3 regions of the Paracoccus sp. KR1-242 genome follow, and region 3 is predicted to be linked to each of the others. Evidence: riboswitches for the same ligand, from Rfam matches in the RefSeq annotation. Region 3 holds a riboswitch; each other region holds the start of a gene.
What was found. A riboswitch is a leader RNA that binds a small molecule or an ion and turns the genes downstream of it on or off. The one in region 3 is predicted to bind cobalamin.
Positions count from the first base shown of each region.

Region 1: another riboswitch for cobalamin. It lies ahead of ACO2Q4_RS01945 (TonB-dependent receptor plug domain-containing protein); the one in region 3 lies ahead of ACO2Q4_RS18265 (DUF1636 domain-containing protein).
Region 2: another riboswitch for cobalamin. It lies ahead of ACO2Q4_RS15130 (energy-coupling factor ABC transporter permease); the one in region 3 lies ahead of ACO2Q4_RS18265 (DUF1636 domain-containing protein).

Region 1 covers NZ_JBMSED010000001.1:391,404-401,771, forward strand. Annotated here, with positions in the region: gene ACO2Q4_RS01925 (M10 family metallopeptidase) at 1-1,396, shown strand, start outside; gene ACO2Q4_RS01930 (ABC transporter ATP-binding protein) at 1,418-2,176, opposite strand; gene ACO2Q4_RS01935 (FecCD family ABC transporter permease) at 2,173-3,171, opposite strand; gene ACO2Q4_RS01940 (ABC transporter substrate-binding protein) at 3,168-4,004, opposite strand; gene ACO2Q4_RS01945 (TonB-dependent receptor plug domain-containing protein) at 3,998-5,869, opposite strand; cobalamin riboswitch at 6,001-6,201, opposite strand; gene ACO2Q4_RS01950 (Bug family tripartite tricarboxylate transporter substrate binding protein) at 6,330-7,292, opposite strand; gene ACO2Q4_RS01955 (tripartite tricarboxylate transporter permease) at 7,322-8,830, opposite strand; gene ACO2Q4_RS01960 (tripartite tricarboxylate transporter TctB family protein) at 8,841-9,302, opposite strand; gene ACO2Q4_RS01965 (tripartite tricarboxylate transporter substrate-binding protein) at 9,361-10,335, opposite strand.
Region 2 covers NZ_JBMSED010000009.1:223,638-234,005, forward strand. Annotated here, with positions in the region: gene kduI (5-dehydro-4-deoxy-D-glucuronate isomerase) at 1-84, opposite strand, end outside; gene ACO2Q4_RS15120 (NAD-dependent epimerase/dehydratase family protein) at 226-1,038, shown strand; gene ACO2Q4_RS15125 (FadR/GntR family transcriptional regulator) at 1,119-1,850, shown strand; gene ACO2Q4_RS15130 (energy-coupling factor ABC transporter permease) at 1,875-2,573, opposite strand; cobalamin riboswitch at 2,607-2,801, opposite strand; gene ACO2Q4_RS15135 (zinc-dependent alcohol dehydrogenase) at 2,968-3,912, shown strand; gene ACO2Q4_RS15140 (6-pyruvoyl trahydropterin synthase family protein) at 3,929-4,324, shown strand; gene ACO2Q4_RS15145 (class I SAM-dependent methyltransferase) at 4,326-5,093, shown strand; gene ACO2Q4_RS15150 (RibD family protein) at 5,110-5,943, shown strand; gene ACO2Q4_RS15155 (MFS transporter) at 6,102-7,382, opposite strand; gene ACO2Q4_RS15160 (alpha/beta fold hydrolase) at 7,757-8,581, opposite strand; gene ACO2Q4_RS15165 (helix-turn-helix transcriptional regulator) at 8,712-9,623, opposite strand; gene ACO2Q4_RS15170 (error-prone DNA polymerase) at 9,939-10,368, opposite strand, start outside.
Region 3 covers NZ_JBMSED010000012.1:152,059-162,426, reverse strand. Annotated here, with positions in the region: gene ACO2Q4_RS18300 (cobalt-precorrin-6A reductase) at 1-534, shown strand, start outside; gene cobJ (precorrin-3B C(17)-methyltransferase) at 507-1,241, opposite strand; gene cobI (precorrin-2 C(20)-methyltransferase) at 1,238-1,975, opposite strand; gene ACO2Q4_RS18285 (precorrin-8X methylmutase) at 1,975-2,604, opposite strand; partial or broken gene ACO2Q4_RS18280 (precorrin-3B synthase) at 2,749-3,768, opposite strand; gene cobN (cobaltochelatase subunit CobN) at 3,765-6,959, opposite strand; gene cobW (cobalamin biosynthesis protein CobW) at 6,963-7,997, opposite strand; gene ACO2Q4_RS18265 (DUF1636 domain-containing protein) at 8,001-8,354, opposite strand; cobalamin riboswitch at 8,443-8,642, opposite strand; gene cobO (cob(I)yrinic acid a,c-diamide adenosyltransferase) at 8,680-9,291, shown strand; gene ACO2Q4_RS18255 (hypothetical protein) at 9,298-9,705, opposite strand; partial or broken gene ACO2Q4_RS18250 (endonuclease/exonuclease/phosphatase family protein) at 9,707-10,186, opposite strand; gene leuD (3-isopropylmalate dehydratase small subunit) at 10,348-10,368, opposite strand, start outside.

The sequences.
Region 1 (10,368 bases), on a different contig from region 3:
TATCTCGGGCCTGAACGCAGACGGTCGCCGACTTGCCGTCGCGGCGCTGCAGGCCTGGACCGACGCGACCGGCATCCGCTTCAACACCAATCCGGCCAGCGGCACCGCGGACATCGTCATCGACGACCGCTATTCCGGTGCTTATGCCACCAGCACCACCTTTGGCGGCACCATCGACAGCTCGAGCGTGAATATCGGGCTGGACTGGCTTCGCGCCTATGGATCGGGTTTCGCGACCTATTCCTTCCAGACCTATATCCACGAGATCGGCCACGCGCTGGGGCTGGGTCATGCCGGCAACTATAACGGCTCGGCAAGCTTCGGGGTCGACAACCTGTTTCGCAACGACAGCTGGCAGGCATCGGTGATGTCCTATTTCAGCCAGGACGAAAATCCCTACATCCATGCCGATACCGCCTTTGTCACCTCGGCCATGATGGCGGATGTTGCCGCGATGCGCGTGCTTTACGGGCATGCGGACCTGCGCACGGGAAACACGATCTATGGCGAGCACAGCAATGCCGGGGGGAACTATACCCGGATCTCAAACCTGCTCGCCTCTCCGGCCACCCGCAATGACATCACCTTTACCATCGTGGATGATGGCGGGGTCGACACGCTTGACCTGCGCAGCGACACGACGAACCAGCGGATCGTGATGGCGGGCGGCGGAATTTCGGACGCCTATGGGCTGGTCGGCAACATCTCGATCATGACGGATACGCGGCTTGAAAACCTGCAGGCCGGTTCGGGCAACGACCGGGTCTCGGGCAACGCCTTCAACAACACCATTTGGGGCAATGCCGGGAACGACGTGCTGAACGGCGGGGGCGGCAACGACACGCTGATCGGCGGGGCGGGGCGCGATACGCTGGTCGGGGGCATCGGGAACGATGTCTACCACGTCGATGCTCTGGACGTGATCGTCGAGCAGGCGAACGGCGGCATCGACCTTGTCAATTCCGCTGCAAGCTTCACCTTGGGGTCCGCGCTCGAACAGTTGCGCCTGACGGGAACCGCCGCGATCAACGGCACCGGCAATGCCGAGGCGAACGTGATCTACGGCAATGCCAACGCGAACCAGCTTCGGGGACTGGGCGGCAATGACATGCTCAGCGGGAATGCCGGGAACGACAGCCTGTGGGGCGGCGCGGGGGCGGATGTCTTCCTGTTCAATGCCGGGCGGGACCGGATCATGGACTTTCAGAACGACATCGACACGATCCAGATCGACGACGCGCTGTGGGGCGGCGCGCCCAGATCGGTGGCGCAAGTGCTGCGCCTTGCCACCGTCGCCGATGGCGACGTGGTCTTCAACTTCGGCAATGGCCACAGCCTGACGGTCGAGAACCTGACCAATATCCAGGCGCTGGCAAACGACTTGATCATCATCTGATCCTGCCGCCGCCCGGACGGATCAGGTGTCCCGGGCGGCGCGACCCAGAAGCTGGACGATCAGGCCCTGCGGGGCCTCTTCGACATGGGCCGCGATGCCGAAGCAATCGGCCAGGTTGCGCGTCGTCAGGACCGCGCGTGGCGGCCCGTCCGCCGCGATGCGACCCTGGTGCAGCAGGACCAGTCGTGTGCAATGGCGCGCCGCCAGCCCCAGGTCGTGAAGCGAAGCAAGCACCGTGCGCCCTTGCGACGCAAGCTGGCGGAACATCTGCATGACCTCGATCTGCGCGGCCGGATCCAGCCCCGAGATCGGTTCGTCCGCGATCAGAAGCGGCGTTTCCTGAGCCAAGGCGCGGGCCAGCAGTGCGCGGGCCTGCTCGCCCCCCGACAAGGTGGTGGCGCTGCGGTGGCGCAGCCTGTCCAGCCCCAGCGCGGCGATGGCGCGATCGGTGGCAAGTCGGTCGACCTCGGCCGCGGCGTCGGGATGGGCGATGCGCCCGAGCGAGACCAGCGCCTCGACCGAGACCGGCCAGGCGATCTCGCGTCCCTGCGGCATGAAGGCGGCCGCGCGCGCGCGTTCACGCGGCGGCAGCGCGGCCAGAGAGGATTGCCCGGCGAAAGGCAGCAATCCCTGTGCCGCGCGCAAAAGTGTGGTCTTGCCCGCGCCATTGGGGCCGATCAGTCCCACGAACTCGCCCGGTTGCAGGGCCAGGTCTATGCCGTCGATCACGACACGGCGGCCGTGACGGCATGACAGGCCGGACAAAACCAACCCGGTCATAGCGCGTTCCCCCGTGTCTTCAGGATCAGGCGCAGAAAGAATGGCGCGCCGACCAGCGCCGTCAGCACGCCCAGCTTCAGGTCGCGTTCGGGCAGGATCAGGCGCACCGCGACATCGGCCGCCAGCACCATCGCCGCCCCGCCAAGCGCCGAGGCAGGCAGCAGGCGCGAAGGGCGCGCACCCACCGCGTGACGCAGCACATGCGGTACCACCAGACCGACGAAGCCGATGGTTCCCGCAACCGCGGTGGCGCCACCGACCAGCGCCGCTGTGCCGGCGACCAGCAACAATCGCAGCCTGCGAAGGTCGACGCCCATCGACGCGGCCGCATCCTCGCCCAGTGTCAACGCATCCAGCTGTCCCGTGATCGGCACCAGCAGGGCAAAGCCGGCCAGCAGGAAGGGCAGGACGATCCAGACATGCAGCATGGACCTGTCGGCCAGCGATCCCAGCGTCCAGAAAATGATCTCGTTGGCGGCAAAGGGGTTGGGCGACAGGTTCAGCACCAGCGAGGTCGCGGCACCCGCCAGGGCCGAAATCGCGATGCCCGCAAGGATCAGCGCCAGCGCTCCGCCCCGCGCGCCGGCCAGTATCAGCACCAGCAGGACCGAAACCAGTGCCCCGGCCAGCGCCGCCAGCGGCAGCGCCAGAGGAAAGGCCAGCGACAGGCCGGTATGGATCGCAAGCACGGCCCCCAGCGCGGCCGAGGCGCTGGTCCCGATCAACCCCGGCTCGGCCAGCGGGTTGCGCAGAAAACCCTGAAGGACCGCGCCAGACATGCCAAGCGCCGCCCCGACAAGCACGCCCAGAATGGCGCGCGGCAGCCGGATCTCGCGCATGACCAGCGCCAGCATCTCGTCGCCGTGACCCAGCAGCGCCGCGAGGGCGGGGCCGGGGCGAACCCCCGCGGGGCCGATCAAAAGCGATGCAACGAAGAGCGCCACGACCAGCAGGGCCAGCAGCGCAAGTAGGCGGGGATAGCTTGCGCGGATCATTTCGCCTCCGGCATGGCCAGGCGCTGGTCCCGAAGCCGGGCGACGGCATTGAGGACAAAGGGGGTGCCGCACACCCATTCGGGGTCGTTCATCGGTGTCGAGGGCAGGCGACGCGCAAGCTCCCGCAGGGCGGGGTGGTCCAGCGGCTCTTCGGCGCGAGAGCGACCGGGATAACGCCGCCCCTTGACCAGCAGGTCGGCACCGGACAGCAGCAGCGTTTCCAGTGGCAGGTAGCCCCCGGCGGCGATCCCCCTGCGGTCGGCAAGGTTTTCGAATCCGGCCAGCGCGATGATCTGGCCGGGCAAGGTCAGGCTGCCCGAGCTGTAGCCATTGGCGGCGTAAAGCGCGGCAAGCGGGCGTGGACCCGGCGGGGCGTCGTCCAGCCGGGCCAGGTCGCGGTCGAAATCCCGGATTGCATCCCCGGCGGCAGGTTCGCGCCCCAGCAGTTCGCCCATGCGGCGCAGGTTGTCGCGGATCCCGGCGACGGTTTCATCCGCCGGAAAGGTTTCGACCCGAATGCCCAGCCTTTGCAGCATCGCAAGGGTGACGGGGTTGGTGTAATCGCCCGCCAGTACAAGATCGGGGCGCAGCAGATAGATCTCTTCGGCGGTGCCGCCATTGGCGGGAAAGGCCCGCGCCTGATCCGCCATCGCTGAGGTCGAGGGATCGCCCGCATGGCGCGACACCGACACAAGCTGTCCCGGTCCCGCCAGCAGCATGGCCAGCTGATCGGTGCACAGGTTCATCGACACGACCCGTTGTGGGACATCGGCCCGCGCGGGAACGGCGCAAGGCAGCGCCAGCGCCAGTGCCAGAAGCCCGGACCTTACCATCGGGCCTGCAGCCCCGCATAAAGCGTACGACCCTGCGAGGCAAAGCCCCAGACGTCCGAATACTCGCTGTCGAAAAGGTTCACGACCCGCCCTGTCACCCGCACCCGTTCGGTCAGGTCATAGCCCGCCGACAGGTTCACAAGGTTATAGGCCGGCAGTTCGGCCGTCGCATAGTCGCCGAAGAAGCGCGTGTCGAAATTGCCCGAGACGTGGCGGAAATCGGCGGTGACCTGGCCGCGGCCTTCCAGCACAGCAAGCGTGGCGGACAGTCCGAATTCATTGCGCGGACGCCGGATTTCGATCGAGCCGTCGGGATTCTTTGCGTCCAGATAGGTATAGCTCAGCGCAAGGTCCAGGTTCGCGGTGGGTTTGATCCGGGCGCTGGCCTCGATCCCTTGGCGCGGGCTTTCTCCCGACTGGTTCACATAGCTGGCCCGGCCATCCGGGGCGGCGCCGTAGACATAGGTGATCTCGTCCTCAAGCCGCTCGTTGAAATAGGTCACGTCGATGCTGCCCAATCCATTGGGCAGTTCGGCCTCGATCCCAAGGTCGAAGCCGCGGTTCTTCTCGGGGGCGAGAAAGGGATTGCCGACGCTGTAGGCGTCATTGGCGTAAAGCTCGAAGAACGAGGGATTGACCATCCCCGCCCCGGCCGAGGCATGAAGCCGGAATGGGCGGTCTGGAATCTGCCAGGACAGGCCGATGTTCCAGCTGGTGAAGTCGTCGAAGACCCTGTTGTCGTCATGACGGATCCCGGCCTGCAGATCGATGCCATTGTCAAGGAACGCCCGGTACTCGACGGCCAGCGAGGTCATCTCGCGGTCGAAATCCGGCGCGGTCGAGGCCTCGTCCTTTTGCCCCTCGACCATGACGTTCAGAAGGTGGTGGGCTTCGTCGACGGCAAGGCCGTCCAACCCGAAACTCAGCCGGTACTTCAGCTTGCGGGTTTCGCCCCGTGTCTCGTTTTCGCCCTGCAGGCTCTGCTTGAAGATGCTGTCCTGATATTCCAGGCGCTGCGTCAGCCGTCCGTCCAGCATCGACAGTTCGGCCCAGGTCGCGCCCTGGAATTCGTCCCGGTCGCCAAACAGGCCGGGATCGTCGACGACATATTCGTCGGCGGTGGTGGCGCTGTAATTTTCGGCATCATAGTCATAGGTTTCGGTCGCCCGCCGCAGTGTGGCACCCAGCCGCAGGTCGTCGGTCGCCTGGAACCAGCCGGACAGGCCGATCGTCTTGCGGGTCAGCCCGTCCTTTTCGCCGCCATCGCCCGACTGGTCGAACCCGTGGTCGTCCTTCGCGGACAGATTCACCGCCAGCCCGCCGCGAGATCCGTTCCGGCTGGCATAGGCCGAGGCAGAGGCACCGTTTCCAACCTCGACCGCGCCGCCATAGGACAGCCCCTCGCCGCCCTTTCGGGTGATGATGTTGATCACGCCAGCCGAGGCGTTCGATCCATAATAGACTGATTGCGGGCCGCGCAGGACCTCGATCCGCTCGACATTGGCGGTTTCCAAACCGCTCAGGATGTACTCATCCGCTCCGCCCGTGGCCTCGATCCCGTCGATCAGGATCAGGGTGTGATCTGCTTCGCCGCCGCGGATGCGGACCTGGGTATGGGTCGATCCGGTGCTTGAAACCGAAACGCCCGGCACCGCGCGCAGGGCATCCTGGATCGTGGCGATGCCCCGCGCCTCCATCTCGTCCGAGGTGATGACGGTGAACGCGCGGCCATAGGCGTCCCCGGCGATCGGCGCGAAGCCGGCCGACAGGATGACCGGGTCCAGCGTCACCACATCCTGCGCGGGGGCGACGGCGGGCAGAAGAGTGGCGGTGACGGCGGTGGAAAACAGATGGCGCAACTTCATGCCTTGGCCTTTCCTGTGCAGGCCGGAGCCTGCCGCTGCGGATTGCCCGCGACGGGAACCGGGGTCCCTGCCACAGGCCGGTGATCTTCACCTCTGCGGAATGGCCGCTTTCACGGCGCGCCCCGCGCCGGAAATGGGTGAGTGCTGCGGCAGGTCTCCTGGCTTGCGGATCGCTGCTCGGGCCGGCCTTCCCGGGTGTTTCCCAGTGGCGTCGTCGGCCTTCGCTCACCGCCTACAGTTGCGGGGGCAGCCGCGGCATGGCCTTTCGGCGCACCGCATTCCCTTTTGATCCGACGGCAGTACCGCCGGAAACCGAAGCGTTCCTGTGTTGGCGCAGGATTGCGGGCTCTGTCAAGCAGACTTGCGGCACGGCTTTGGCGGCACCGGCCGTATCGCGCGTCCGCAAACGAAAACGGCCCGGAGAGAGGATCTCCGGGCCGTGGTTTCGGGATGTGGCGCTTCAGTCCAGGCTGACATTCGCGGCCTTCACGACCGGCTCCCATTTCGCCATCTCGGCCTTGACGTGCTCGGCCAGTTCCTCGGGGCTGGAGGCGACGATGCTGGCCGAGAATTCGCCCATGCGGGCCACGACCGCCGGGTCGGCCATGGCCTCCAGCGCGGCCTTGTTCAACGCGGCAATGGCCTCGGGCGGGGTTCCGGTGGGCGCGAAAAGCGCGTTCCAGCTGTAGGTTTCATATCCCGGCAGCGTTTCGGCAATGGCCGGGATATCCGGGAACGAGGGCACGCGTTCCTTGGTCGTCACCCCCAGCGCCCGCAGCTTGCCACTGGTGATATGGCCCGAGGAAGACGGCAGATTGTCGAAGATGATCGGCACCTGGTTGCCCAGAACATCAGTCAGCGCCGGACCCGAGCCCTTATAGGGGATATGCGTGATATCGACGCCAGCCATCGACTTGAACAACTCGCCCGACAGGTGCAGCGGTGTCCCGTTCCCCGACGAGGCATAGGCCAGCGGGTCTTTTTTCGCCAGGTCGATCAGCTCCTGCACGGTCTTGACCGGCAATTCCGGGTTCACCGCCAGCACGTTCGGGACCAGCACCAGAAGCGAGATCGGCGCGAAATCCGTGACCGGGTCATAGGGCTTCTGCTTCAGGATCAGCGGGTTCAACGCATGGGTCGCGACCGTGCCCATCAGGATCGTGTAGCCGTCGGGATCGGCCTTGGCGACCTGCTGCGCGCCCAGACTGCCGCCTGCGCCGCCCACGTTCTGGACCACCACCTGCTGGCCAAGGGCCTGCCCCATCCGGTCGGCGACGATGCGCCCGACCACGTCGGTCGAGCCGCCGGCCGCGAAGGGGATCACCAGCGTGATCGGGCGGTCGGGGAACGCGGCGGCCGCGGCCCCGGCCAGCCCTGCGGCCATTGCGGCGCCCAGAAGAAGGCGCCGGGTGATTTTCAGCATCATGTTTCTCCTCCCATTCTATCGCGACCTCAGGCGTCGCTTTCGGTAAAGACCTCGTCCCGGCGCTTGCGGATCTGGGGCAGGAAGACCAGCACCAGGATCGCGGCGGCCATCAGAAGCAGCGTGGCGCTGATCGGACGGGTGATGAAGGTGGTTGGATCGCCCCGTGACAGGATCATGGCCCGGCGCAGGTTCTCTTCCAGCAGGGGGCCAAGGACGAAACCCAGAAGCAGCGGCGCGGGTTCGCAGCGCAGCTTGGTCATCGCATAGCCGAGCAGCCCGAAGAACGCGACGGCGTAAAGGTCATAGGTGTTCGAGGCGACCGAATAGACCCCGATCGAACACATCGCCATGATGATCGGGAACAGCACGTAATAGGGCACCGTCAGCAGTTTGACCCACAGCCCGATCAGCGGCAGGTTCAGGATGACCAGCATCAGGTTCCCGATCCACATGCTGGCGATGATGCCCCAGAACAACGCAGGCTGTTCGCTGACGACGTTCGGACCCGGCACGATGCCCTGGATGATCATCGCGCCGATCATCAGCGCCATGACCGGGTTTGCGGGAATGCCCAGCGTCAGCAGCGGAATGAAGCTGGTCTGCGCGCCGGCATTGTTCGCGCTTTCCGGTCCCGCGACGCCAGCAAGGGCGCCCTTGCCGAATTCCTCGGGGTGCTTGGACAGCTTCTTTTCCACGGTATAGCTGGCAAAGCTGGCCAGGATCGCGCCCCCGCCGGGCAGGATGCCCAGGACCGAGCCAACGGCGGTGCCGCGCAGGATCGGGCCGATCATCTCGCGCAGCTCGTCGCGCGTCGGGAACAGACGGTTGATGTTTTTGGTCATCACTTCTCGATCATGCTCATCTTCAAGATTGCGCAGGATCTCGGCGATGCCGAAGACGCCGACGGCCAGGGCCACGAAATTCAGCCCGTCGGCATATTGGGTGATGCCCAGCGTGAAGCGCGGCGCGCCGGTATAGATGTCGGTTCCCACAAGGCCCAGCAGCAGGCCAAGCACGACCATGGCCAGCGCCTTGAGGACCGAGCCATGGGCAAGGGCCACCGACATCACCAGACCCATCACCATCAGGCTGAAATACTCGGCCGCGCCGAATTTCAGCGCGATGGTGGTCAGGGGTGGTGCAAAGATCGCGACAAGGAAAGTCGCGACCGTGCCGGCAAAGAACGACCCGATTGCGGCCGTCGCAAGCGCAGTTCCGGCGCGGCCTTTCCGAGCCATCTGATAGCCGTCGATCGCCGTCACGGCGGACGAACTTTCGCCCGGCATGTTGATCAGGATCGCAGTGGTCGAGCCGCCGTATTGCGCGCCATAATAGATCCCGGCGAGCATGATCAGCGAACTGACCGGTTCAAGCTGGAACGTGATCGGCAGAAGCATGGCGATGGTGGCCGTCGCGCCGATCCCCGGAAGCACGCCGATCAGTGTGCCAAGGATGACCCCGATCAGGCAGAAGGCCAGGTTCGCCAGAGACGAGGCGACCGAAAAGCCAAGGGCAAGGTTGCTGAGAAGATCCATGCCGCCCTCCTCAGAACTGAAGCCAAGGGCCGAAGCGGCGGAAGGGCAGGCCCAGCCCATAGCTGAAGATCAGCGTCGACAGCACCGTGACCGCCAGCGCCAGCACCAGCGCGTAAAGCGGTCGCATCCGAACCGAGGCCTGCGCGGCGATCAGTGTCGTCAGGAACAGCGCCGGAACGAAGCCCAGTCCGCGCACCGTCAGTCCGAAGAAGACCGGCGCGGGCAGGATGAACATCAGGCCGCGCCAGGCGACCCTGCCAAAAGGCTCGTCCGCGCGGCCGAATGCTTTCAGCAGGATCAGCAGGCCCAGCAGGAACAGCAACCCCGACAGGACCATCGGGAAGTAGCCGGGCCCCATGCGCAGCGACGTCCCGATCTCCAGCCCGGTAGTCTGCCAGCCGAAAAAGGCCGCGGCGGCCATCAGCAGAAGGCCGGTCGCGATATCCGTGGAATCCTTGGGTTTGGTGGACATGTTTCCCCCCTGTTCAATGCGGTTTCCCGCCGCGCCGGGCGCGGCGGGACCGAAAGGGCTAGTCGGCATAGACGCCGGCGGCGTCGATCACCGGTTTCCAGCGTGCAATCTCGGATTCGAGTTTCGCTTTCAGCGCGGCGGGGGTCGCATCCTCGGCAGGCGAAGGCGCGGTCCCGAGATCGGCCATGGCCTTGACGACGCCTTCATCCGCCAGCGCGGTCTGCAGCGACTTCGACAGGCGCTCATTCACCTCGGCCGGGGTGCCCTTGGGGGTATAGATGCCATGCCAGATGCCGACCTGAAGATTCTCAAGCCCCGATTCCTTGGCCGTGGGCAGGTCGGGGAACAGCGGCAGCCGTTCGGGCGTAGTGACGGCATAAGCCTTGATCGTGCCTCCCTGAATCTGCTGGGTGGTGTTGGTCGTCTGGTCGCACATGATATCGACCTGACCGCCCAGAAGGTCGGTCATCGCCGGGCCGGTCCCCTTGTAGGGAACGGTGACCAGCGGCGTGTCCAGCGCCTGCATCAGCAGCATACCGCACAGGTGCGAGGCCGCCCCGATCCCGGCATTCGCCAGCGTCAGCTTGTCGCCATTGGCCTTGACGTAATCCATGAAGCCCTTGAAATCGGTCGGCTCAAGATCCTTGCGCGCGACGACGACCATCGGCACCTCGGTCACGAGGCCCACATATTCAAAGGCGTTCAGCGTGTCATAGGCGAGGTTGCGATACAGCGTGGCCGAAGTCGCCATGCCGATATGGTGCAGCAGGATCGTATAGCCGTCGGGTTCAGCCTTGGCGACCTGGCCCGCGCCCAGCGTGCCGCCAGCGCCGCCGACGTTTTCCACGACGATCTGTTGGCCAAGGTCTGCCGACATGCGCTCGGCCACCAGCCGGGCGACGGTATCGGTGGGACCGCCGGCCGAAAACGGCACGACCATGGTGATCTGGCGGTCGGGATAGCCCTCGGCGAAAGCCGGCGCGGTCAACATGGTCACGGCGCAGATCGCGCCGAGAAGTTTCGAGATTGCCATCTTCCCCTCCCAAGGAATGCAGGTTCGGCGGTC
Region 2 (10,368 bases), on a different contig from region 3:
CAGGAAATGGCGGCGCAGGGCATTGGTATCCATGCCCTTGGCCTGTTCGGGATGGACAGCGTGACGGGTCTCGACGGTCAGCATCGAATCCTCCTGTAGGAGTTACATCATATAGGTTGACACTTGTTGTATTATATGTTGACTGCGTCAAGGTCCATCGGTCGATGAGAAGCGGCATCCCGCCCCCACCGCCGCGGGACCAGGGACACCAGGCAGGGGGCCTACATGGTCAAGCGACTTCTCATCACCGGCGCAGCGGGCACCTTGGGCCGCGCGCTGACACCGCAATTGCGTGAATTCGCGGAAGTCCTGCGGCTGTCGGACATTACCCCCGTCCCTGACACCCTGCCCGGCGACGAAGTCGTGCAATGCGACCTTGGCGATGCTGCCGCAGTCGATGCACTGGTCAAGGATTGCGACGCGATCCTGCATCTGGGTGGGATCTCGGTCGAGACGCCCTTTGCCCCGATCCTTCAGGCCAACATCATCGGGCTTTACAACCTTTACGAAGCTGCCCGCGCGCATGGTCAGCCGCGCATCCTGTTCGCCAGCTCGAACCACACCATCGGCTTCTATCCGCAGACGGAGCGGCTGACCGCGGATGTCCCCTTCCGACCGGACGGGCTTTACGGCGTCTCCAAGGTCTTCGGAGAGGCGATCGCCCGCATGTATTTCGAGAAGTTCGGCCAGGAAACCGCGCTGGTCAGGATCGGATCCTGCACGGCCGAGCCTGAAAACCACCGAATGCTGGCCAGCTGGTTCTCGCGCGGGGATTTCCTGTCGCTGATCCGCGCGGTCTTTACCGTGCCAAACCTCGGGTGCCCGGTGATCTGGGGCGCCTCCGCCAATGACGCAAGCTGGTGGGACAACAGCCACCTGGACTGGCTGGGCTGGACCCCCAAGGACAATGCCGAGGAATACCGCGCCCGCATCGACGCCAGCACGCCACGCCCGCCGGCCGATGCACCGCTGATGAAATACCAGGGCGGCGTCTTCACGCAGTTCCCGATCTACAAGGAAGACGAACCGCGCGGCTGACCCGGCCCCTCGGGGCTTCAATCGGGGGCGGCGGGGGATTATCCGGTGCCAGACATGGTGGACAAGGAATGGGCCCAAGGATGAAAACCGAAGACGGCGTCACGCCCCCCGGCGCAACGCTGGTGGTCACGGTGCGCGACGAATTGCGCCGCCAGATCCAGTCGGGCGTTTACAAGGCGGGCGACCGCCTGCCTTCGGAATCCCGGCTGACGCAGGATTTCGGCGTCAGCCGCACGGTCATCCGTGAAGCCGTCGCCGCCCTGCGGGCCGATGGCATTGTCGAGCCGAAGCAGGGCGCGGGCGTCTTTGTCCTGGCCGCGGCGGAAACCACGCCCCAGTTCCGCGACATCGATACCGACCGCGTCTCGTCGATCATCGAGATCCTGGAACTGCGCACCGCACTGGAAGGCGACGCGGCCGCTCTTGCCGCGCAGCGCCGCTCTCCCGCGCAAGAGGAAGACATCATCGAGGCGTTTCAGCGCCTGACCACGCTTGCCCGCGAAGACAAGCCTACCGCCGATGCCGATTTCGCCTTTCACCTGGCGATCGCACAGGCGGCCAACAATCCCCGATTCAGCGAGATGCTCAGCCTGATCGGCATCGCCATAATCCCGCGCCGGATGCTGCACCGCGATGGCGACATCTCGACCCCGCCGGATTACACGCGCGTGTTGGAGCAGGAACACGGTGCGATCCTGTCGGCCATCCAGAATGCCGACCCGGACGAGGCACGCCGCGCCATGCGGACCCATCTGAAGAACAGCCAGACCCGATACCGCGAACAGCTTCGGCTGGCGCGTGGGCAGGGCTGAACCGCCCCGCCCTTTGCCCGTCGATCAGGCGGGATGGTGCAGCCTTGGGGTGACGAACAGCGCAGGGCCCGCGCCCCGTGCGATCCCTGCTGGCCCTTTCAGCGCCTTGGCGACAGCCAGCACAGCAAGATCGGCCAGCGGCTCGACCACGACCACCAGCATATAGGCCGCGCCAAAGCTGGCGATCGCCGCCAGGTTCCCGGCCCCCGCCCCTGCGCCATAGACGGCCCAGAAGGCGACCCACAGCACGACACCCCCCTGATAGGCAGTGGATAGCGCCAGGGCCTGCCGATACTTCAGATCGACATAGGCCGTTCCCGGCGCGACGATGCGCGCGGCCAGCGCCCGCACCGCGAACAGCGGGAACATCAGCGTTGTCACGTTCATCCCGTATTGCGGCAAGTCGAAGGGAGCGAAGAACATCCCCTGGATCAGCAGCCCCAGCGCCAGCCCGATGGCTGCGGGCGCCGCGCCGAACAGCAGGAAGATCGTCGATCCAAGGATCAGGTGCACCTCGGACACTCCGACCGGGTGATGCGGCAGCACCTCGAAAAAGACGAAGACGGCGGCGGTGGCCAGCGTTGAGCGCAGCGCAAGTGAGGCTGCCCCCTCGGCCCGCAGCGATGCGGCGGCCAGTTTCAGCGTATAGGCCCCAGCCGCTGCGGCTGTGGCGTAGCTCAGGATGATCTTGGCCCCTGAGACGAGGCCCGGTTCGATATGCATGGTCGTTTCTCCTTACCGTCATCCCCGACGGCGGTTGCGATGTGGCGCGAGGTCGGTCTCCTGACTCGCGGGTCGCAGCCTTGCCTCGCCTTCCCATGACCGCAGGTCACAGTGGCAGTTCAGGTTCGGCTCGCCGCTCACAGTCGCGGGGGCGGTTGGATTCGGGATATCCCGTCCTGTTCCCATGTCGTCCGCATTGCGGTCGACACCTCGTGCCCGGCCAACATTCCGGCATGATTTGGCCGGGTCAACCGCAAACCGGATGCCCTGCCCGATTCGGGGGAACAAATCGGGCCAAACCGACGTTTGATGGGGCCAATCTCCATTCCGGTCCGGATGACATGTCCCCTTCCCGCCGCTTCTTCCCGCCTTTCGCATCGCAGGTCCCGCGGGGATGACGGCCTTGGCCCTATGGTGGAGCGCGCCGGGTGAAGCCCGGATCCAGCCCGCCGCCTTGGGCCACGGCGTTCTTGTCGAGACCGCTTTTTCCGGCATCAGTCGTGGGACCGAGCGGCTGATCTCTCAGGGTCGGGTGCCCCCCGACGAGGCCTGGCGGATGCGCGCGCCATTTCAGGAAGGCGATTTCCCCTTTCCAGTGAAATACGGCTATGCCGCCGTCGGGCAAGCGACCGAGGGCGCCATGGCGGGGCGTTCTGTGTTCGCGCTTTTTCCCCATCAGGACCGGTTTCGTCTGCCCGAAGCGCAGCTTCTTCCCCTGCCGGATGCCGTGCCGCCGGGCCGCGCAGTGCTGGCGGCGAACATGGAAACCGCACTGAACGTATTGTGGGACAGCGGGGCTGCGGCGGGGGACAGGATTGCAATTTTCGGCGCAGGCCTTGTCGGGCTGTTGATCGGCGCACTCGCCACCCGGCTCCCGGGGGCAGAGGTCGTGATGATCGACCCCCTGCCCGCACGGCGTCCCTTGGCCGAGGCTCTGGGCTGCACCTTTTGCGCACCCAGCAATGCGCCTCAGGACCAGGATGTCGCGATCAACTGCAGCGCCTCGGCCGAAGGACTGGTGGGGGCGCTGGCCGTGGCGGGCATGGATGCCACCGTGGTCGAGGCAAGTTGGCACGGCGACCGGCCGGTTGCCCTGCCGCTGGGCGCGACATTCCACAGCCGTCGGCTGCGCCTTGTCAGCTCGCAGGTCGGCGGCCTGCCCCCGGCCCGCGCCCCGCGCTGGAGCCACGGGCGTCGGTTGGCCAAGGCCATCTCGCTGCTGGACGATCCCCGGCTTGACCTGCTGATTTCGGGCGAGACCCCTTTTCGGCAGATGCCGCAGGCCTTTCCGGCCATCCTCGCCGATCCCGACACGCTTTGCCATCGCATCCGGTACTGACCGGGAAAGGAGCCGCATGTTCGCCGTCGAAGTCCGCGACCACATCATGATCGCCCATTCGCTGCCTCACCCGGCCTTCGGTCCGGCGCAGGCAATGCATGGAGCGACCTATACCGTCGACGTGGCCTTCTGCGCCGAGACGTTGGACGAAACCGGGGTCGTGGTCGATATCGGTCTTGCCAGTCAGGCGCTGGCCGGGGCGCTGGCCACGCTGCGCTACAAGAACCTTGACGAAGTGCCGGAATTTCAGGGGAAATTCACCACGACCGAGTTCCTATGCCAGATCGTCTTCGACCGGATAGCGACCTCTGTCCGGGCCGGAGAGCTGGGTGACCAGGGTCGCATCGCGCGCCTGCGGGTGACGCTGCAGGAAAGCCATCTCGCCTCGGCCTGGTATGAGGGTGCGATCTGACATGGCATTTCCCGCGACATGGCTTGACCTGCGCGAACCGGCCGACCGGCAGGCCCGCGACGGCGCGCTGCTGCGAAAGGCCGCCACTGCCGCCGGGCCATGCCCGCTGATCGTGGATCTGGGCTGCGGCACAGGGGCGACGATGCGCGCCATGTCGGGGCTTTTGCCGGGCGGCGCGCACTGGCGCATGGTGGACAGCGACCCCGACCTGCTTGCCCGAATTCCGGCCGGTGACGGCATCACCCTGCATCCGGGCGATCTGGGCGATCAGGCCCGCCTGCCGCTGGACGGCGCGACTATGGTGACGGCCTCGGCCCTGCTTGATCTTTGCCCGGCGGATTGGATCGCGGACCTGGCCGGGGAACTGGCGACGCGCTCGCTGCCCTTTTATGCCGCGCTGACCTTTGACGGCGCGATGGAGTGGCGCCCGGAACTGCCCGGGGACGCTGTCGTCACCGCCGCCTTCAACCGCCATCAGCAGGGTGACAAGGGGCTTGGCGCCGCCTCTGGACCCGAGGCTGCGGCACATGCGGTGGAACTGTTCGATGCGTCGGGCTTTGTGGTCCACAGCGCGCCCAGCGCCTGGCAGCTTGGCCCGGACCAGAGGGAATTGCAGGTCGAACTGCTGCAAGGCATTGCGACCGCCGCGGCCGAGGCCGGTTGCGAGGCAACCGAAACCTGGCTTCAATCGCGGATTGCGGCCATCGCCAAGGGTGCATGCCGGGTCGGCCATACCGACATGCTGGCCCTGCCGCCCCGCGCGGCATGACTGAAAAGGGGGGAACATGATGCAGCGCATCGAGGTCACGCCGCGGATCTGGCAACGGATCCTGAACCTTCGCTCGGCGCGAGGCAAAGAGGCACTGAACGGCCATCTGTCCGCGGAAGAGGAAGCGGCCTTGCAGTTGTACGGACCCCTTGCGCGCCGCGATGCCGGCCCGCTGACGCTGGCTCAGATCGGGCAATCGCTGGATGGTCGCATCGCCACCCCCTCGGGTGACGCGCGCGACGTGTCGGGACCGGACGGACTTTCGCATCTGCACAGGTTGCGGGCGCTGGTCGACGGGGTGGTGATCGGCGTCCGGACCGCGCTGCATGACGATCCCCGCCTGACCGTGCGCCATTGCGAAGGTGGCGACCCCGCCCGCATCGTCATCGACCCACAGGGCCGCCTGCCGGACGAGGCCATGCCGCTGCGTGGGGACGGGATCCGCCGCATCATCGTGCAGGGCGTCGACCGTCCCCGGCCCCGAGGGATCGAGGTGATCCGGCTGACGCCCAGCGGGGGCTGGATTTCTCCGGCCGCGATCATGACCGCCTTGCGGCGCGCCGGGCTTGGTACGCTGCTGGTCGAGGGCGGGGGGCGCACCATCGCCGGTTTCCTTGAAGCCGGGCTGATCGACCGGCTGCTGGTGACTGTCGCGCCGGTCATCATTGGGGCCGGTCCGCAGGGGCTGACTACGCGCGACCCGATCCAGACGCTTGCGCAGGCGATGCGGCCGGAAACGCGTGTCTATTCGCTTGGCAGCGACATTCTTTTCGATTGCAATCTGGGAAGGTCGCTGGGTCGAGAAAAGGCCGTGCCCCCGGCCCGACAGGACGCGGCGCTGCAGTCCTGAAGCGGCCCTGTCCTTCATCGGGACATCCCAGCCACGATAGGGTTCACCTGACAGGCCGAAACGCCTCGATCTGGTCCGGGTCGATTTCATAGGTCGGCGTGACCGTGACCCGACCACGGTCGCCGCTTTCGCCCAGCGCACGTCAGGCCCGGTAGCGGTCAGCCCATAGGCGGGATCAGGTCGCGCCCTTCGCCCTGGCCCAGCCGTGCGCACCGGGTCAGCGGGATCGCCATTACCGCGCCCCCGGCGGCCAGAACCAGCGCCAGCCGTGCCGAGGTCAATGAGGCGACCTGTCCCCAAAAGGTCGCGCCCGCCGCCATGCTGCCGTAAAAAACCATCAGCGCGACCGACAGGCCGCGCGCCCGGACCCAGTTCGCCAGTGCCATCTGGGCCGAGACATTCAGGCTGGTCAGCACCGTAATCCAGCCGAAGCCCGCCAGCAGTGCCGCTACAATCGCGGGCACGCTGCCCCAGGCCAGACCCATCAGAAGCATCGCGGTCGCGGCGACAATCGTGCCGCCCTCAGTCAGGCGGTTGATGCCGACCTTTTCGCGGATATACGGCAGCAGCAGCGCGCCAATCACCGCGCCCGCTCCGACCGCGCCCAGAAGCAGCCCGTAAAGGCTGGCGCTCCCGCCCGGCAGGCTGCGCGCGATCAGCGGCAGCAACGCCCAGTAAGCGCTGGCGAAGCTGAAGAAGCCAAAGGCCCGCAACAGGGTCGCCTTCAGCGCATCGTTATGCGCGGCATGGCGCAATCCGGTCAGGATCGATTCCGCGAAAGGCTCGGCCGGCAGGTGGTGCGGCGGCGCAGGCGCGGGCCGCCACATCATGAGCGCCGCGACGATCGCCATCGTGCCGATCGCGCTGGCGATAAACGGAGATGCCAGCCCGATCGAGGAGATCAGCACCCCCGCCACAATCGGTCCGACGGCGCGGCCGATTTTGACCCCCAGAGAATTCAGCGCAATGGCCGGTGACAGATGCTCGCGCGGGACCAGCATGGGCACCAGGGCCTGCATGGCCGGGGCCATGAAGGCCGTACCGGTCCCCAGGGCAAAGGCGAAGGCCAGCAGCAGGCGTGCCGACATCAGCCCGGTCGCTGTCACGATCGCCAGCGCGGTCACGACCAGCAGCACCATCAGGTTCACCCCGATCAGGTAGCGGCGCTTGTCGACGCGGTCGGCCAAGGCCCCCGCCAGCAGGACGAACAGGAAGACGGGCGCCGTCGTCGCCGCCTGCACCAGCGCGATTTTGGATGGTGAATGGCTCAGCTCGGTCATCAGCCAGCCCGCACCGACATCGTTCATCCATGTCCCGATGTTCGAAATCAGCGTAACCGTCCACAGAAGTGAGAAGGCCGGATAGCGAAACGGGCTCCAGGCCGAGGGGCGCGCGGGATCGGGTGAATGCGCGCGCCGGGTCTGGTCGGGGATCTGCATGGCAAGCCTTTCTGCTGGACCGCGAAACAGGCAATCACAGGCATGGCCTGACCTGTCAGCGGCGGCAAGCGCGACGGTGCGTGACCTCGGCCGCGATCGTGGTCTCAGCAGATGCGCCGGCGGATCCCATGCGGGGTTGCCCGCCGGCTGGCGGATGGTCCGGCCGCCCTGATCGGAAGCCGCGTGCAATCGACAGCTCGGCAGATCGGCGTGGCATCCCGCGCCGAGCCGTCCTGTATGCCCGCTTGGATCCGCGTATGAACCGGCCTGCCTTCGCCCCTGCCCCAGCGTCGAACAAGGGATCGGAGCTGGGGGACGCGCAAGCAGAGGCTACCGCTTGCGGTCAGCGTTCTTGCCCTGCCGCGATCTGCGGTTCAGAGGGCGTTGATGAAGGCCAGAACGTCGTGGTTGAACTGTTCGGGGTCAGTCTCGGCCAAGCCGTGCGGTTTGCCGGGATAGACCTTCAGCGTGCCATTGGGCACCAGGTTCACGGCCTTTTTCGCCGCCGCCCCGATCGGCACGATCTGGTCGTCATCGCCGTGGATGAACAGCACCGGCACGTCGATCTTCTTCAGGTCTTCGGTGTAATCGACTTCCGAGAACTCATGGATGCAGTCGTACAGCCCCTTCAGGCCGCCCATCATCCCCTGCAGCCAGAAGGAATCGCGCAGACCGGTGCCGACCGTCACGCCGTCGCGGTTGAAGCCGTAGAAGGGAAGCGCCAGATCCTTGAAGAATTGCGAGCGGTTCGCGGCCACCCCGGCGCGGATACTGTCGAAGACATCGACAGGCAAGCCGTCGGGATTGGCGGTGGTCTTCAGCATCAGCGGCGGCACGGCGCCAACCAGCACGGCAGCTGAAACCCGCGACGTTCCGTGACGACCCAGATAATGCGCGACCTCGCCCCCGCCGGTGGAATGACCGATCAGGATCGCGTCCTTCAGGTCCAGCGACTCGATCAGGTCGGCAAGGTCATCCGCATAGCGGTCCATGTTGTTGCCGTCCCAGGTCTGCTGCGAGCGGCCGTGGCTGCGGCGATCATGGGCAATGACGCGAAAGCCCCTTTCGCCGAAGAACAGCATCTGCGTTTCCCAGGCATCGGCGGTCAGCGGCCAACCATGGGAAAACAGGATCGGGCGACCCTCGCCGAAGCTCTTGTAAAAGATCTGGATGCCGTCGGATGTGGTGACAAAACTCATTTCGCCATGCTCCATGTTCGTCATTGGATCCGGGGAACCCGGACGTGCGGATATGTTAGCGTCGACAGTCGCGGGCAATCTTGCAGGGAAATGCGCGGGCTTTCACGTTCGTCCGCACGCCTTCGTTGCGTCAGCGGGCGCGTTCGCGCCAGCGGCCGGGAGAGGCCCCCTCGATCCGCCCGAATACGCGGGTGAAATGGCTCTGGTCCGAAAAGCCGCAGGTCAGCGCGATTTCGACCAGCGACAGGTCGGTCGTGGCGAGCAAGCGGCGGGCATGATCGATCCGCTGGTTCAACACCCATTGATAGGGCGTGACCCCGGTGGAATCGCGAAAGGCGCGGAAGAAGCCGTGGCGGGACAGGTTCAGCGCCTCGGCGATGTTGCCGATCGAGGGGCGCTCTCCATCGTCGGACATCAGCATGTCCTTGGCCCGCCGAATGGCAAGGGGTGGCAGCGGGCACGCCTCGGGTCCCGCCGTCCCGGTCGGGGCCGAGCGATGCTGGTGCAGCAGATGCGCGCCGATCGCCATCGCCATCTGTTCGACGAAAAGCGGGTCGAACTCTCCCGGCTGGGCCAGGGCGGGCAGCAGGGCCTGCGCAAGATGGCGCAGGATCTGGTCACGCTTGCCCTGCACGCGCGTCAGGTCGCGGCCCCTGCCCCGGTCGGTGATTTGCTCGGCATTGTCCAGGAATCCGGTCGAAAGCTCGATCAGGAAGAAATCGAAGCTGCCATCCAGTTCGGCGGCATAATCCTCGTCGAAATCGCGGATATAGATGTCGCCCCGGTCGAAAATCCGGTCCTGGCGGCGTCGGGCCTCTCCTCCGCGGCGATGATGCCCGTCAACCAGCGAGACGCCGACCAGCAGCCCGCGATCCTGCGCCGGGGTCGCCACCCGGCTGCGATAGGTGCCGGCCGCGGATTTGCGGCGAAAGGTCAACCCCTCGGTGCACAGCACATGGTCCGCCGACAGGCTGGCTGTCGAGCAGCCCAGGGAATCCATTGCGGTGGCGCGCTGCGGCACCGTTTGAACCATTGTGTCCATCGACTTTCCTTTTGCTGACGAGCTTTCAGCGCAACACGGAAAACAGCCATTCACACCACTGGATGATCGTGTCGCCCTGGACCCGCCGTTGTCCGGCAGGGGTCGCTGTCATGGCTTGCCCTCATCCCGCCAGCCCGGAACCGCAGCCTGTCGCGGCAATATCGCGACCCACGGCGGCCCCTTGGACCTTTGGCCGGATCCTAGCATCACGGCGCGCTGTTAACCTTCAGTTTCCTGATTATCTTGAAAAAATGATCACGTCCCCATGACGATCGTCGCCCTTTTGCCCAGTCCTTGTGCAAAGTTCGGCGACGTCTAATGAAAATCGCGGCTGGGGAACAGGCGTGCGGTCTGGTGGCGGGGATGAGTCGCGGCCGGCAGGCGGGTCTGGTCGCCGCCACCCCCACCAAAGCTGACCTCGCCCCGACCAAGGGCGGTCAGCAGGTCCGAGACATCCTGGACCCATTCGGCGATGATGTGGATGACTTGGCCTTCACGCTCGATCCGGCCGGTGATGCGCAGAAGCCGACCCGCGATGATCTCGCGCCGGAAGCGTTCATAGGTCCGTTTCCAGACCACGACATTGGCGCAGCCGGTCTCATCCTCAAGCGTCAGGAAGATTACTCCCGAAGCCGTGCCGGGGCGCTGGCGGGTGATGACCAGCCCCGCCACCGTGACCCGGCCCGTATCCAGCCGGTCATGCGCCGTCACGCCGGGCATGTGGGGACGCAAAAGCTGCATGGGG
Region 3 (10,368 bases):
GACGCGACCCATCCCTTTGCCGCGCAGATCAGCCGGAACGCGGTGGCGGCGAGCGCCCTGATCGGCAGCGGCCTGATCGCGCTGGAGCGTCCGGCCTGGGTCGAGCAGCCCGGCGACCACTGGATAGACGTCGCTGATTTCCCTGCCGCCGCTGCTGCCCTGCCGGGCGATGGGGAGGGGGTGTTCCTGGCCATCGGCCGCCAGAATCTTGCGCCCTTCCTTGCCATCCGGCAGCGCTGGCTTTTGCGCTTTGCCGAGGTGGCGGCGCATCCCCTGCCGGGGGCCACGCTGATCGCGTCGCGCGGGCCATTCACGGTGGCGGGGGATGTCCAGCTGATGCGGCGCCACGACATCCGTCATGTCGTCACCAAGAATGCGGGTGGCTCTGCGGCGCAGGCAAAGCTGGTCGCCGCCCGCGAATTGGGGCTGGGGGTCGTCATGATCCGGCGTCCCGACCTGCCGCCGCGCCGACTTGCCGCAACCCCGGTCGAGGTGATGGACTGGCTTCATGGCAATGCCGATCGCGGGGTATAGACCCAGCGCCCGACGCGGCAGGTGGCGCTGTTGCCAAGGATCACGACCGTGCGCATGTCGGCCATCTCGGGCCGGGCCTCGGACAGGGGCAGGGTCGACAGGCTCTCTTCTGGCGTCGTGACAGCGCGGGCGAAGCAGATCAGCCGCTTTTCCCCGCATTCATCGCGCAGGATCTCCAGCGCGCGCGCGAATTGCTGCGGCCTTGCGCGCGAGCGCGGATTGTAAAGCGCCATCGCGAAATCGGCCTGCGCCGCCAGCCGCAGGCGGCGTTCGACCAGATCCCAGGGCTTCAGGTTGTCGGAAAGGTTGATCGCGCAGAAATCATGGCCCAGCGGCGCGCCAAGCCGTGCGGCGGCGGCCAGCATTGCGGTGATGCCGGGCAGGATGCGGATGTCGGGATCATGGCCCGGCCGGGTCTTCAGCGTTTCGAACAGGGCCGAGGCCATGGCAAAGACCCCCGGATCCCCGGACGAGACGATGACGACCCGTGCGCCCCGCGCGGCCATGTCCAGCGCCAGCGCGGCCCGGTCCAGTTCGACCCTGTTGTCCGACGGATGCAGCGTCAGCCCCGGCCGGGGGGGCACGCGCGCGACATAGGGGGCATAGCCCACGATGTCGGTCGCCTGCGCCAATGCCGCTTCGACCTCGGGCGTGACCAGGGCGGCGTCGCCCGGTCCCAGCCCTGCCACGGCCAGCCAGCCGGTCATTCCGCTGCCTCGGATGCGGGGCGGCGTCCGCGCCCGTGGACAAGGACCGTCGCGAAATAGGGGCAGGCGGCAAGGTCGGCCCCCGCCAGGGGCATCATCCGTTGGTTGGGCATGGTGCCACGCTCGACCAGCCAGGCATCGTCCAGACGATCGGCCAGGGCCAGTGCGCGGGCGATCTTGGGCAGGTTGCGCCCGGTCTTCATCACCACGATCGCGTCGGCGGCGCGCATGTGGCGGGCCAGTTCGTGCTCGGGCAGGGTGCCCATCAGCACGGTCATCGCATCGTCGCCCCAGGTCATCGGCGTTCCGATCGCGTTCCAGCAGCCGGTCATGCCGGGAATGCCGGGGATCACCTCGACCGTTGCGATCGGGGCCAGCCGCGTTTGCAGATGCATGAACGAGCCGTAGAAAAGCGGATCGCCTTCGCACAGCACGACGATGTCATCCTGCGCGGCCAGTGCCGCCAGCCTTGCGGTCCATTCGTCGTAAAACGCGGACAGCAGGCGGTTGTATTCGGGGCTGTCGAAGGGGATCTCGGTCGTGACCGGGTATTCCATCGGATGTTCCGCGACGCCGGGGGGCAGCATTCCCTCGACGATGCGGCGCGCCTGACCGGGTCGCCCCTTCTTGCGGAAATAGGCGATCTGGCGCGCGCTCCGGATGGCGCGATCCGCGCGGACCGAGATCAGGTCGGGGTCGCCGGGGCCAAGCCCGGCGCAAATGATCCGGCCCATCATGCCTCCTGTCGGCTGGCAAGCGCATTGATCGCCGCGACCGTGATGGCCGAGCCGCCCAGCCGCCCGTGCACGGTCAGGGCGGGAACGGGCAGATCCTGCATCAGCGCGGCCTTGGATTCGGCGGCCCCGACAAATCCGACCGGGCAACCGATGATCGCGGCGGGCCGCGGGCAGGTGGGATCACGCAGCATGTTCAGCAGGTGAAACAGCGCCGTCGGGGCATTGCCGATGGCGACGACAGCGCCCTTCAGGTCCGCTCGCCACAATTCCAGCGCCGCGGCCGAACGTGTGTTCCCCATCCGCTCGGCCAGTCCGGGGACGCCCGGATCCCCCAGCGTGCAGATGACCCGGTTCCCGGCGGGCAGGCGGTTGCGGGTGATCCCCTCACTGACCATGCGGGCATCGCAAAGGATCGCGGCCCCCCCCTGCAAGGCCAAGCGCGCCGCCCTCGCCATGCCGGGCGAGAATTCGATCTCGCGTTCCAGCCCGACAAGGCCCGCGGCATGGATCATGCGGACGGCGACGGGTTCCTCGTCGGGGTCGAAGCGGTCCAAATCCGCCTCGGCCCGGATGGTTGCAAAGGACTGGCGATAGATCCGCGCGCCATTGGTTTCATAGTGATGCATGGTCCTGTCCGTGCTGAGATCGGGTGTGTCGGCGGGCGTGGCGACAAGGCCCGCCGCCATGGCAAGGGTCAGTCCCCGGCGCAGGGGCGGGTCGCTGGCCCGGCCATTCTGCACAAGGTCGAAATGATCGGGGGACCGCGCCACCAGCACCCGGGCCGCAGGACCCGGATGCGCGCAGCCCTTGGCGCAGCCGCTGAGATGCAGTGTGCCGGTCCCCATCTGCGGGGCCAGCTTGCGGGCCAGCGCGCGCATGTCGGCCCGCGCTTCGGGGCAGGCGGGCGCGCCCGTGCAGGCGTGGATCCGCATCAGGGGATCGTCCGGCGCAGTGATCGCGCCGGCAATCGCGGGGGGGCGGGCATCCTCGACCAGCAGCATCCGCCACGGCGTCAGGCGCACCGGTGCGCTGATCGCGGCAAGCTGGGGGGCGGTGATCTGGCCAAAGGCAAAGCCCAGCAGCCAGCCCTGTGCCACCGGACCCGGTTGCGGTGCCGGCTCGGGCGAGGTCCGCCCGCCCGGCACCGCCCCCGACGGGGGAGGAGGACCCCGCCGGATCAGATCGCGCATCCGCCCGCGACCACCGGGGCATCCGCCCTGCGCGACGAACCAGCGGGCAAGCCCCAGCGCGACGTCTGCCGCCTTGTCATAGGGGGCGCGCAGAACCCACGCCGCGCCATCTGGACGGATCTGCCAGCCAGCATCCGCATCGGGCGACAAGCGGATATCGGCGGGGGCGCCCTCCAGCAGCCGTGCGCCATGATCGACCGCGAAGCCGAACTTGCCCGGCAGATCGGGCGCGTCGTCCCGCGACAACAGGTCCGAAAGCGCCGTCGCGATCCTCCAGGCGGGGCTGTCCAATGGCGCAAGTGGCGACAGGATCACGTTCCGCCGCGCCTCGGCCCGCGGCGAGGCGTCAAGCAGATCCATCCCCGCCAGCACGTCCAGCGCTGCCCGGTGGCCCGGTTCGTCCAGCCCGCGAAGCTGCAGGTTCGCGCGCGAGGTCAAGTCGATCAGCCCGTTGCCGTGGCGCTGCGACAGTTCCGCCAGCGCCGCAATCTGGCCGACCTCCAGCCGTCCATTCCGGGGCCGGATGCGCAGGATCAATCCGTCGCCGGACCGCATGGGGCGAAGCGCGCCCGGACACCAGCCCTTGACCTGCGGCGTCATTCCTCACCCCCGGCATGGACCGAGTTCCGCCGCGTGACCCACAGCCCCGATGCCAGCAGGCGCGCGAACATGTCCCGCATCGCGGCAAGCGCGGCGGGGTTTTCGCGGGCCATGAAGGCCGCAACCTCGGGGCGTTCCAGCGTCGCGCGATGGTACAGATCGAACAGATGGCCGGGGACCACGCCCGCCAGATTGGCAAAGGCGGCCATGTGGTCCAGCGTCGCCGCAATCTCGGCCGCACCGCGAAAACCGTGGGCCATCATGCCGCCGGCCCAGTCCGGGTTCGCGGCGCGGGCGCGGGTGACGCGGGCGATCTCTTCGGACAGGGTGCGGGCGCGGGGTGCGTCGGGGCGGGTCGTGTCGAGATGGTAAAGCGCCGGTGCGGGCGCCCCCAGCCGCGCCATTGCCGCGGCAAAGCCCGCCTCATGCGCGGCATGGTCGGCGGCCAGCAGCAGGTCGGTTTCCGGCAGATCCTGCGCATGGACAAAGGCATCCGCCTGCGCCAGCCGCGCGCGGATCGCGTCGGGGGCGTGGCGGACCTGTCCGTCCGCACCGATCGCGTGCGCGGATGCGGCAAGCCAGGCCTCGCCCGCGGCGCGGCGGGCCTCGGGCGTGAAGGTTTCGGCCAGTGCACCGATGCCGACACCATATTGGCCGGGTCGGGGACCGAAGACGCGCGGCGCGATGGATCGATAGGGGTTGTCCTCGGGCAGCTCGTCCCGCGCGGCCAGCATCGCGGCCCCGGTCTGGAACATCTGGGCCAGACCCGGAAACACGTCACGAAACAGGCCCGAGACGCGCAGTGTCACGTCGATCCGGGGCCGGCCAAGCTCGGCCAGTGCCAACGCCTCGACCCCGGTCACGCGACCCGAGGTCGCATCCCAACGCGGCGCAAGTCCCGCCAGATGCAGCGCCATGGCGAAATCCTCGCCCGCGGTGCGCATCGTGGCGCTGCCCCACAGGTCGACGACCAGCCCTTGGGGCCAGTAGCCGTGATCCTGCAGGTGGCGGCGCAACAACTCTGCCGCCAGCTTCACACCCTGCGCATGGGCCGCGCGCGTGGGCACGGCGCGCGGATCGACGGCAAACATGTTGCGCCCGGTCGGCAGCACGTCCCTGCGCCCGCGCGCGGGCGAGCCCGACGGACCGGGTGCGACGCGCAGCCCCGCCATTGCGCGGGCCAGACCTTCGCGCTCCTCGGTCCCGCAATCCCCGCTGCCATAGACGTGCAGGCCATGGCCAAAGCGGCTGTCCTTGAGATCGCACAGGAAGCGGTCGATGCGGGGCACTGCCTCGGCGGCCGAGGCGTCGGCGGGCAGGCCAAGATCGGCTTCGATCCCGGCGGCACGGGCCTCGTCCCGGATCGCGCCGATCAGGCGGTCGCGCCGGCGCGGGTCCAGCCCGTCGGCGGTCGAATATTCGTCCAGCAGGCGTTCCAGCCCGGCAAGGGTTTCCGGCAGGCCGGAATCGACCAAAGGCGGGGGCAGGTGGCCCAGCGTGATCGCGCCAAGCCGACGCTTGGCCTGCGCCGCCTCGCCGGGGTCGTTGACGATGAAGGGATAGGTCACCGGCAGGTCGCCCAGCAGCGCCTCGGGCCAGCAATCGTCGGACAGGGCCACCGCCTTGCCGGGCAGCCATTCCAGCGTACCATGCGCGCCCATGTGGATGATGACCCGAACCTGCTGCCGTAGCCACAGGTGAAAGGCGACATAGCCATGGCGGGGCACGCGAATCAGGTCGTGATAGTCCTCGGACCGGGTGGCGACCTCGGCCCTTTCGGGTTGCAGCGCGACCAGCGCATCCCCGTGTCGGATCGCGGCAAAGCGGAAGACCCCGTCCTGCACCGCAGGGTCAGCCGCCGGATCGCCCCAGGTCTTTGCCAGATCGTCCTGCAGGCGGGGGGGAAGGGCTGCCAGCGTGGTGCAATAATCCGCAAGCGGCCAGTCCAGGCGTTCGCGCATCAGCCGCTGCCCAAGATCGTGATGTGGAATGCCCAGCATCGCGCCGCACGAGGCCAGCGCGTCCAGCCCGACGGCATGCGCCAGCTGATGGGGCTTTCCGGGATAGGTGGACAAGACCACCGCCCGTGCCGCCGCTTGTGCCACCGGCGCGCGCAGCCGGTGCCAGCCCGCGAACCTTGCCACCGCCGCCGCGATGCGCGCCGGATCGGCCCTGTGGATCTGGCGCGAGAATTGCAGGACCGGATCGCGCGGCTGGGTGGCCTTGAAGCTGACCACGCCCAGAAAGATCCGTCCGTCGATTTCGGGCAGGACGACATGCATGGCAAGATCGGCGGCGGACAGCCCGCGCTCTTCCCCAAGCCACAGATCGCGCGTCGAGGTGGCAAGCGCCACCTGAAATACCGGGAAATCCGCGCCGTCAAAGGGCGTCGCGCCAGCGTCGTCCCGTGCCGAAAACGCGGTCATGTTCACCACCGCGGCCAGTCCGGGCAGGTGCGGGGCAAGCCATTCCCCAAAACCGGGGGATTTCAGCGAGGGGGCAAAGACCCCGGTCGCGGCAAAGCCCGCTTGCCGCAGCGCCCGGATCAGGGCGTCGACCGGGTCAAGATCGGCGCTGGTCAGATAGCTGCGGTAGAAGCTGACAAGAACCGGGCGCGGCCCGACAAGTGGCGCGGCCAATATCCCGGCATCCGGATCATGGAAGCCAAAAGTCGGGACGGTGGGCGCATCCGCGACCTCTGGCCCGTCCAGTCCCGCGGATGCGGCCAACACGGCCAGCGCGCTGCGGGCCGCGTCAGCGCCGCCACTGTCGCAAAGCGCGGCCAGTCTGCGCAGCACCGGCACCGGCAGGGTCGAGAGGCGGTCGAGGGTGGCGTCCTCGTGCCCGTCGCCGGGCAGGATGGCCAGCGCGATGCCCCGCCGCCGGGCAAGATCCTGAAGGCTGGCGATGCCATAGGGCCAATACCCCTCGCCCCCGATCAGGCGGACCAGAACGGCGCGCGCGCCGGACAGGACCGTCTCGCAATACTGGTCGACCGACAGGGGGTGGCGCAGGGCCGAAAGATTGCACAGACGAAGCGAGGGCAGCCCGCCCCGATGCCAGCCTGCCGCGAAAGCACCAAGGTCGCTGTCCGAAAAGGACAGCACGACCATGTCGGCAGAGGTCTGGCCGGGGTCCGTCGGAACCTCGGTCTCCTCAAGCCCACGGCTTTCGCGGAAGACGACATGCATGGGTCAGGCCGTCAGGATGTGCCGGATCGCGGCTTCGTCGATGTCGTCATGTTCGGCAATGACGACAAGGCGCGACTGGCGCGGGCTGTCGCCCCAGGGGCGGTCGAACTGGTGGCGGACCCGCGCACCCACGGCCTGCACCAGCAGGCGCATGGGTTTGCCCGCGACGGCGACATGGCCTTTGACCCGCAGGATGTTCCGTTCACGCGCCAGCCGGGCGATCCGATCCGACAGGTCGGCGGGATCGGCGATCTCGGGCAGGTCGATCACGACGGAATCGAAATCGTCATGCTCGTGGTCATCCGCGCCGTCATGGTGGCTGGGGCGGGCATACAGGTCATCTTCGGCGGCGGCCTTCAGGCCCAGGATCACGCGCGGATCGATCACACCCTCGGACAAGGACAGAATCGGCAGCTTGCGCGGCGCCTCGGCCTCGACCACGGCGCGGGCGGCGGCAAGGCCGGCCTCTCCCGCCAGATCGGCCTTGGTCAGCAGGACAAGATCGGCGCAGGCGATCTGGTCCTCGAATACCTCGGACAGCGGCGTTTCGTGGTCCAGGCTTTCATCCGCCTCGCGCTGGGCCTGCACTGCGTCCTCGTCCGGGGCAAAGCGGCCCGCGGCCACCGCCTCGGCATCGGCCAGGGTGATGACGCCGTCGACGGTGATGCGCGAACGGATGGCAGGCCAGTCGAAGGCCTTCAGCAAGGGCTTGGGCAGCGCCAGCCCCGAGGTCTCGATCAGGATGTGGTCCGGCTTCCGGGGCAGGGCCATCAGTGCTTCCAGCGTCGGGATGAAGTCGTCGGCGACGGTGCAGCAGATGCAGCCATTCGACAGCTCGACGATGTTCTCGACCGGGCAGCTTTCATCCGCGCAGGATTTCAGGATGTCGCCGTCGACGCCCACGGTGCCGAATTCGTTGACCAGAACGGCAAGCCGCTTGCCCTGCGGGTTCTGCATCAGGTGCCGGATCAGCGTGGTCTTGCCCGCGCCAAGGAAGCCTGTGATCACGGTGACGGGGGTCTTGGTCAGGTCGGTCATCTTTCACCCAATCGGAGGAATGCGCGCGATGCTGCGCTTGCGGAAAATCGCGACGCGGTCGCGCCATGGCACGATGCCGTCGGCGCTGGCGGCATAGGCGGCCGCGCCCTGAAGGATCTCGGGCACGTCCGCGATCTCCATCCGGCCATAGACATAGCTCCACCGGCCCGGCCCGCTGAGCGCGATGGCCGAGCCGCTGTTGCAGGCCGAGAGGCATTCGACGGGAATGATGCGGACGCCCGGAGGCGGGGCCACGCCGTCCAGCGCAGCATGCAGCCTTGCGCCCGCGACGGGCTGGCCATCCAGGACCGGCTGGCCGGCGCGGCAGGTGGTGCAGACAAGCAATGAAACGTCCATGCGCCCTTCATTTCCATGTGGCGGGCGCGGTGCGGGTATGCGGGCACGGGATTCGTGCCACGAACCCAAGCAGGAACACCCCGTCCGCCGGTCAAACAAGGCGCAGGCAGGTCTCCCGGCTTGCGGATTCAGGCTTTCGCCAACGGTCGGCCCACCTTCCCGGCCGAAGCCAGTGGCATAGGGCGACCTTTCCGGTCACGGTCGCGGGGGCGGCTGCTTTCCAGGCCAAGGCCTGTCGCATTCCCTCTTAGCCTGCCATAAGGCAGGACCAGCGCAGGCAAAGAAGTGCGCCGGGCGCCCGCACTTGTCAAGCAAGGGAGTCGCGATGTCAGCCGAAGGGAATACCCGCCATTCCGAGAAGATGGCCCGGATCAAGGCCGCCCGAGACCGGATGATGCAGGACAAGACCGGCGAAAAGGGGCTGGTCATCGTTCATACCGGCAAGGGCAAGGGCAAGTCGTCCTCGGGTTTCGGGATGATCCTGCGATGCATCGCCCATGACATGCCCTGCGCGGTAGTGCAGTTCATCAAGGGCGCATGGGACACGGGCGAGCGGCGGTTGCTGACCGGGCATTTCGGCGATCTGTGCCAGTTTCACGCGATGGGCGAGGGCTTCACCTGGGAAACCCAGGATCGCGACCGCGACATTGCTGCGGCGCGCGCGGGCTGGGACAAGGCGCAAGAGCTGATCCGCGACCCCCGCATCCGCATGGTCCTGCTGGACGAGATCAACATCGCGCTCCGCTATGGCTATCTGCAGGTGGGGGAGGTGCTGGATTTCCTGCAACGTGAGAAGCCGCCGATGACCCATGTCGTGCTGACCGGGCGCAATGCCGATCCGGCCCTGATCGAGGCCGCCGATCTCGTGACCGAGATGGAGGCGGTAAAGCATCCCTTCCGCGCGGGCATCAAGGCGCAGCCGGGGGTCGAGTTCTAGGTCAGCTCACCGCTCGGCGGGCGGCCAGTCGATATCGACCCAGACCAGCCGATGGCTGGAGGCCGCCAGCGCCACCTGCGCCAGTTCGCCCGTCGCGGGCCAGAAGACGCCCGAGCCAAGCACCTTCAGGCCCTTTTGCGGCAGGACGTAATCGACGCGCAGGTTTCCGGGCGGCTTGTCGTCGGGCCAGTCGCCGGTATCCAACGCTGGGTCGCCCTTTTGCGCCGCGTTCACGCCCGCGCTGCCGGCGGCCCTGCCACCTTCGCTTGCGGGCAGGGAATCGGTCACGCGCGCCATCATCCGGGCCAGCGCATCGGGGCGCCCCTCGCTGTCGGCAGCGTCGATGTTCAGCTTGCCCCGCCAGCACGAAGGGCGCGCCGGGCAGCCGGTCCAGCCAGAAGGCCAACTCGTCATGGTTGCGCCTGCCGTTGCGATCCTCGGGCCCGTCGAAAACCGGGGGCGAGGCCGCCATGGCCAGCAGGTGCAGCGGCTTTCCCGCGACGGTCAGCGTCGCGTCCCAATGTGCGACTGAGGACAGGCGCTGCACGGCCGCCACCTCGGGCGCGGCCGGGGGCATCAGATTGCCGGGCAGATCGCGCCACAGGAACGCCGAGTGGTCAAGGACCGGGCCGATCGGGTGACGCGACAGTATCGCCATGCCGCCCTGCCCGGAAAAGCGGCCAAAGCCCTGCCGGTCATTGGCGGTCCCGGCCCTGCCGTTTCCATCCAGATCCAGCCCGCTGGGCATGCCCGCGTTGGGACGGGCCGAGAAACTGTGCGGATAATCCGCGCCAGCCGCCGACAACCGGGCGCGGAAGGCGGCCAAGGCCAGCCCGTCCAGATCCCAGTCGAAACCTGTCAGCAGCAGGATATCGGGTCGGGTTTCAGCGATCACCCGGACGACCGCGTCGATCTGGGCGTCCGTGCGGCCAAGATCGCGCAAAAGAAGCCCCGGCCCGTCTCGCGACAGGTCGGGGCTGAACGTGGCGATCCGCAGGGGCGCGGCCGCGGTGGCGGAACCCAGGGCGGCCAGAAGGACCGCCCCGGCAAGCGCCCTTAGACCCAAGGGCGGCTCTG